Regions from separate parts of the Chryseobacterium sp. G0162 genome, predicted to be linked through region 2. Evidence: riboswitches for the same ligand, from Rfam matches in the RefSeq annotation. Region 2 holds a riboswitch; each other region holds the start of a gene.
The links. Region 2 has a riboswitch for S-adenosylmethionine ahead of EG344_RS09485 (SusC/RagA family TonB-linked outer membrane protein). Riboswitches for the same ligand answer to the same signal wherever they lie in the genome.

Region 1 (2,276 bases), 150 kb from region 2:
ACAACTTTGGAGTGTTGGTTTCATTTTCGCAGAATACACTTTGAGCATTTCCATTTCTTGAATAAAACTTTTTGATGGAAATACTGTCGTGTCCAATAGTAATACTTCCGTCATCGGAGGCATTCATGTCTCCTTTATAGGTATTATAACCCCATTTCCAATTATTTCTGAACCAAGCTGTTGGTGCTACCACTATCGGGGCATCCTGTTGGCTTCGGTTGCATATTGTTACCCTTACCAGAATATCGTTGTGATCTGCTTTACAATATTCAATGAAAATATCAAAATAGGCATCATTATCAAAAATTCCTGTATCAAAGATCTCATATTCCGGTTCCTGTTTGCTGCGTCTTCCGTTGACTGTAACGAGTTCATCATAAGGGAATTCATTGATCGGATATTTGTAAACCATTTTCATATAACTATGAGTAGGGGTATTATCCAGATAATAGAAAATTTCCTTGATGTCTTCTCCGTGGTTTCCCTGAGGATTGCTCAGACCAAAGAAACGTTCCTTAACGATTTTATCTTTTTTATTCCAGAACGAAAGCGCAAAGCAGAACAGTTGTTTTACGTCAGAAATTCCTGCAATACCTTCTTCACCCCAACGGTAGGCATAGCTTTCCGCATTATTATGATTGGTATGGTTCCAGGCATTTCCGTCCGGGCTATAATCTTCCCTTACATTTCCCCATTGCCGGTTGCTTACATAAGGTCCCCAGTTTTTCCATTTGGTATCTTGTAATCTTTCTTTTTCGGCGATCATATATCATCATTTTTCTATACGAAGGTAGTTTTTTTGAAAAATAATTCCAATTCATTTTATCTGAAGAATAATTAATATGCCCTTGAGAGACTTCTATTTAAGGGCTTTTTAAAATATTAAATTATTTTTTTTTTGATTTTAAAAGAAAAGAACTACCTTTGCACCATTCGTTCATTCAAATATTGAAAATGTTATCAAGAAAGGTTGAGGGATTAGACCCTATGAAACCTTAGCAACCCTTTGCGCAAGCAAAGAAGGTGCTACGTTCTACCAAAATTATTTTGGACAGATAACTTACTGAAGTTCTTTTCAGCCATTTCCTGTGGCATTTTCAATTGTATTAAAATATATAATAGAATTGAAAACAGAACTAAACTATATTAATCTTTCGTATCAAATCCATTCCCAAAAGGAATACAATATCTCGTTGAGCTATGAGCTTTTCGGGAAAGATCTGTTTACAGCCCCAATCATTTTAATTAATCATGCCCTTACCGGAAATTCAAATGTATCCGGAGAAAAAGGCTGGTGGAAACAATTGGTAGGCGAAAATCAGATCGTTGATACTAATAAGTACACTGTTCTGTGTTTCAATATCCCCGGAAACGGATACGATCATTTTTTAATTGAAGACTATGAAGACTTCACGCCTTCAGACATAGCCAATATTTTTCTGAAAGGATTAGAAGCTCTACATATCAAAAATTTATATACCATTATTGGAGGCTCCCTGGGAGGAGGAATTGCATGGGAAATGTTAGCAAAACAACCAAAGCTGGCAGAAATTTTTATTCCCATTGCCTGTGATTACAGAACACATGATTGGCTTCATGCACAATGTCTGGTTCAGAAATTTTTATTGAATGATAAAGAAGAACCATTACAAAAAGCAAGAATCCATGCGATGTTGTGCTATAGAACTCCGGAATCACTTAACGACAGATTTCAAAACAAATACAATCAGGAAAGGCAACGCTTAGAATCAGAAGACTGGCTGGTTTATCATGGTAACGCGCTAAACGAAAGGTTTAGTTTACAAGCATACAAGCTGATGAATCATTTACTGATGAATATCAATGCTGATGAAACTACTCTGGAGAATATACAAGCACGAATGCACATGATCTCCGTAGATACAGATTTATTCTTCCCGGCTTCTGAAATCCGAATGTGTTTTGAGAAACTGAAAAAGAAAAAGGAGAATATCTCTTATCACGAGATCCAATCTATACATGGGCATGACGCCTTCCTAATGGAATATCAACAATTAAATAATATCATAAAAAACATTTTATAAGTAATGAAAAATGCTAAAGAAATAAAATTTTTGAAGAACAGATCAATTGTCAAATTTGAAGGGGAAGATTTCTTAGGGGAAATCGGAATTGACGGACGAATTTTTAAAGCGCTTACTTTAGCGCGCATCAGTGTGGGAGTAATCTCCCAGCAAGCTATAGAAAACGGAATTTCTATTTTAGTTCACGAAAATGATGCTGAAAAAGCAGTGGCT
Region 2 (2,276 bases):
AACTCCATAAATCCTTTCCCTGAAAAATTATCGATCTTATTTTCATTTTTATCCAATGGTAAACTTGCCGCTAAATTTTGATTCTGAAGTGCCGCAGTAGGTCTGTATCTTCCAAAATCATAAATCTTGTTCCCTTCCGCATCCACTACATAAGATCCATCCGGATTTCTTTCATAATAAGGATAAAAAGACGGAATTGCCCTTGCCGCCTGAATAATATTACTCGCCTTAGAATCTGAAGAACTTGGAGCCTGCTGAATACTGTTCGTGTAACTTAAGTTCGCTCCAACATTCAACCATTTTTTAACTTCAGAATTTATTTTTAATCTCGTACTGTATCTTTTAAACCCAGATTCAATAGCCATTCCTTTATCATCTAGATAACCTAATGAAAAGAAATAATTACTTTTTTCATTTCCCCCGCTGATGTCTAGATCAACCTGATTTCTGGAAGCAACTCTTTGAAGAACATCTCTCCAGTCATCATTCCATAAAGCTCTCGCCCCCGGTAATAATTTCCCGTCTGTTCCCACTGGTTTTGGATAATTAGCTCCATAAGGATTAATTGATAATCCGGTACCAGATACAATATTGTCTGTTGCCATCTGTGCTGCCTGTTGTGCAGAAATCTGACCGGATTGGTATCCGTTTCTCATTGCCTCCCAATACAATTGGAAATATTGATCCGTAGTGACCTGCTCATAATCTTTTACCGCTCTGCCTGAAAACCCCTGGCTGATGTTAAGGTTTACCCTGGCTTCTCCTTTTTTACCGGATTTTGTGGTAATGATAATAATTCCGTTCGCTCCTCTTGAACCATACAAAGCACTTGCCGTAGCATCTTTTAAAACACTGATGGATTCTATATCATTAGGACTGATCGCATTGATGTTTCCGTCAAAAGGAATCCCATCCACAACGTATAAAGGCTCACTGGAAGCACTAACCGAACCTACCCCTCTGATCCTGATCGTAGAAGTAGCTCCAGGCTGTCCTGATGCACCGGTAACCTGAATTCCGGGAACCTGTCCTTCCAATGCTTTGGTAATGTTGGTCACAGGTCTGTTATTGATTTTATCACTGGAAATTGTTGCTACGGAACCGGTGTAGCTATTTCTTTTTGCTTTTCCGTAAGCCACCACAACCACTTCATCAATTTCCTTTTCTTTAAGAGTATCCTTTTTCGGTTTGGAATTTTGCCCGCTTACACTTACAATTCCTAAGAAAAATACAGCAACGGGTGGAATCCAAATTTTAGAATTAAATAGATTTTTATTAATCATAATCAATTTTATTTACCATATATTAAAATTTTGCCCTTTACTGAAAAAACAGCAAAGGGCATCGATAAATACGATAAACCAAATGCTTATTTTTCCTTTAAAGGCTGAATGTAACACCTTACATAACGCAGGTTGTCAAGACTTCGTAGGGTCAGTTCCCTCCATCTTTCTTTATAAGCCGATCGAAATATGGTTGCAAATCTATAAACTTTTAGTCTACAAAACAAGTAGACTTATAAAATTTTCATGATAATTTTTCAAAATTTATTATAATATTTTATTAATACCCACCACTATAAGACCTTAAATAAATTATCATTTTAATAAATATGATAAATATCATTAAATTGTATTTAATGATAAAACCATCTCATAATATCAAAAAAATGGTGCCTAAGCACCATTAAATTAAAATCTCTAAAAACCGTTTTAAATGTAAAATTATTGATTACATTCAAAACTTTTTTTCCACTTTGCTAAAGTATTTCTACTCATTTTAAATTGATTCGCCATTTGAGTATTATTATATCCATGGTCTTTTTGAAAATTTAAAATTTTTATAATAGCAGACTTATCATAAGACTTATGTCTTTGATTAAATTTTTCTGTTTCAATTCCTTCTAATCCGAAGACAATTTCATTAAGCTTAAGAACATCCAATGCCGTCAATCTTTTTTTTTGTAAAATAGGCGCACATATTTCAAGCTTTTGAGGATGCTTCATGGCAATGATATCGGTATAAATTCTTATATAATCAGGACCTTGTTCTATCATATATTCAATGTTTTTAATTTAATATTTCAGTGCATGAGCCAACCATTTATTTTCTAACTATCAAAATGAAAAACCTATTTAAGATTTATCATACTTACTAGCCCATTTATAAAGTGTAGTTTTAGGAATCTTGTATTCCTCTATTACCTGTTGTTTTGTTTTCTGTCCGGTACTGATAAGCTCCAAAACAAAATCTATTACTTCTTTAGTATATACATT
Region 3 (2,276 bases), 640 kb from region 2:
GCAGAAGAACAACAATGGGCCAATTACAGAGTGGCAGAAGGAAAAGGAGTGATGCTTTGGAATAAACAAACAGAGCCTTATAATCAAAATACGATGGGGTATAAAGATAATAGCAATTATGACCGCATGAATCATAGTCTTCATGGTTTTACCGATATGTGTGCTGTGGGATATGGAGAAAGTCATGATGAAGAAAGGCTGATGTTTAAAAATCTCGCTTATGGAGCGATCAATGGAAGTTATAGTGTAAAGAATTTGAATACGGCTTTGGAAAGGATGAAAACATTTGGAGCTACCTTCTTTACCATTCCCGGTCCTAAGATGATCTGGCAGTTTGGAGAATTGGGCTACGAATTCAGTATCAACCGATGCACGGATGGTAGCATTAACAATGGATGCAGAACCGATGAAAAACCTGTAGCCTTCACATTAGGATATGATACTGATGCCAACAGAAAGGCAGTTTATGATACTTGGGCAAAGATTATTGATATCAGAAATACCAATCCGGTATTCAAATCAAAGACTTATACCATAGAGTCAAACAATCTTGCCAATGATCCTGATGGGCTTATCACAAGAATTTATGTATATGACAATACAATCAACGGAATGAAAAACGTAGTCGTTCTGGCAAATTATTCTACTGCTGTACAAAATGTTGTTCCTTATTTTCCTTATGCTGGCCAGTGGAAAAACCTGATGGATGATACGGTTTCAAACATCGCTTCAACAACAGCTCCTATCACTTTACAGGCTGGAGAATTCAGAATTTTTGGAAACTATGCCGGAGCTTTATCTACCTCTGATGTGAGTGCTGCAAACAAGCTATCCCTTCAGATTGCTGATAATCCGATTAAAAATGGTGTTGCAAAATTAATATTTAACAAAGCCAGAAATGGAGAAATCATGATTTTCGATAGAAGTGGTAAAAAGTTGGATTCATTTAAGTTGAATAAAGAAAATGGGACTTATGAACTAAGAGTCAATTATCCGTCGGGAATGTATCTGGTTCATCTGAAATCAGAAAACGGAATGGCTATTGAAAAAATGATCGTGAAATAAATACAAAGGCAAATTGGCAATTCAGCGAATTTGCCTTTTTTCTTGGTAGTGATTATCCGCTTTTTGCATATTTGAAAAATTAGTCTACCTTTGCACTAGATTTATCAAGAAAGGTGGAGGGATTTGGCCCAATGAAACCTTAGCAACCTACACGATTCCAAAAGTGTAAAGGTGCTAATTCCAACCCGATGGGGAGATAAGTGAAGTCAATATTTCTTATACGAATTCCATTTCTTGAAGTCTTGTGTAGCTGCAGAATCATCTGCGGAAGAATATTATTAATTGGCAAGAACAAAGATGAAAAAATTAAGCACTGCTATATTATTGCTAGGGACAATTTTAGTCGCTGCCCAGGAGCAGGAGGAAAAAGGAAAACAAATCGAAGACATTATCATCGTCGGAAACCGAAATGTTAAAAGAACAAAATTAGAGACGCCGGTTCCTGTAGATGTAATCAATATTGATAAAGTCCAAAGATCATCTCCACAAATTACGGCTCAGGACATTCTGAATTATGTGATCCCTTCATTTAATGCTGTAAGACAGTCTGCTTCTGATGGAACGGAGCATATTGATCCTGTAACACTAAGAGGAATGGGGCCGGATCAGGTGTTGGTATTGCTTAACGGGAAGAGAAGACATACGACTTCCCTGGTAAACTATCAGAATACGGTAGGAAATGGATCTGTAGGAACAGATTTAAGTACAATTCCTGTCATTGCTATTGAAAAAATTGAAGTATTAAGAGACGGTGCAGCAGCACAATACGGTTCTGATGCCATTGCAGGAGTAATTAATATTATTCTAAAAAAGAATGCAGGCGCTTCAGCAAGTTTAACCTATGGATTAAGCGGAAGAAATGATGGTGATACTTACCAGGCCGGCGTTAATTATGGAACTTCTTTGGGTAAAGATGAAGGTTTTATCAATCTTTCATTGCAGCTAAGTCACAGAGGAAAAACAACGAGAACCCAAAATCACGATCTTGATATTTTCGGAAATAATTTTGCCTACGAATTTGCAGATAATCCAGATATTGCAAGACAAAATGATGATGATGAAATAAATAAAAGAGGATTAACAAGAGACTATTTTAATTTCCAGATCGGAGATGCCCAAATCAGACAAGGGCAAGTGTTTTTCAATGCAGAATACCCTTTGAACGATAACTTTAAATTCTATTCCTTTGGTGGTTTCAGCATTAAAGAAGG

Region 1: it holds a riboswitch for S-adenosylmethionine, as region 2 does, so the genes downstream of both, EG344_RS24270 (alpha/beta fold hydrolase) here and EG344_RS09485 (SusC/RagA family TonB-linked outer membrane protein) in region 2, are expected to answer to the same signal.
Region 3: it holds a riboswitch for S-adenosylmethionine, as region 2 does, so the genes downstream of both, EG344_RS12385 (TonB-dependent receptor plug domain-containing protein) here and EG344_RS09485 (SusC/RagA family TonB-linked outer membrane protein) in region 2, are expected to answer to the same signal.

What each region holds. Positions count from the first base shown of each region.
Region 1 is NZ_CP033922.1:1,906,651-1,908,926, reverse strand. Features, by position in the region: gene EG344_RS08750 (MGH1-like glycoside hydrolase domain-containing protein) at 1-766, opposite strand, end outside; SAM riboswitch class I at 955-1,062, shown strand; gene EG344_RS24270 (alpha/beta fold hydrolase) at 1,125-2,063, shown strand; gene EG344_RS24265 (ACT domain-containing protein) at 2,067-2,276, shown strand, end outside.
Region 2 is NZ_CP033922.1:2,060,053-2,062,328, forward strand. Features, by position in the region: gene EG344_RS09485 (SusC/RagA family TonB-linked outer membrane protein) at 1-1,283, opposite strand, end outside; SAM riboswitch class I at 1,367-1,463, opposite strand; gene EG344_RS09490 (helix-turn-helix domain-containing protein) at 1,725-2,057, opposite strand; gene EG344_RS09495 (transposase) at 2,136-2,276, opposite strand, start outside.
Region 3 is NZ_CP033922.1:2,702,096-2,704,371, forward strand. Features, by position in the region: gene EG344_RS12380 (alpha-amylase family glycosyl hydrolase) at 1-1,065, shown strand, start outside; SAM riboswitch class I at 1,164-1,268, shown strand; gene EG344_RS12385 (TonB-dependent receptor plug domain-containing protein) at 1,363-2,276, shown strand, end outside.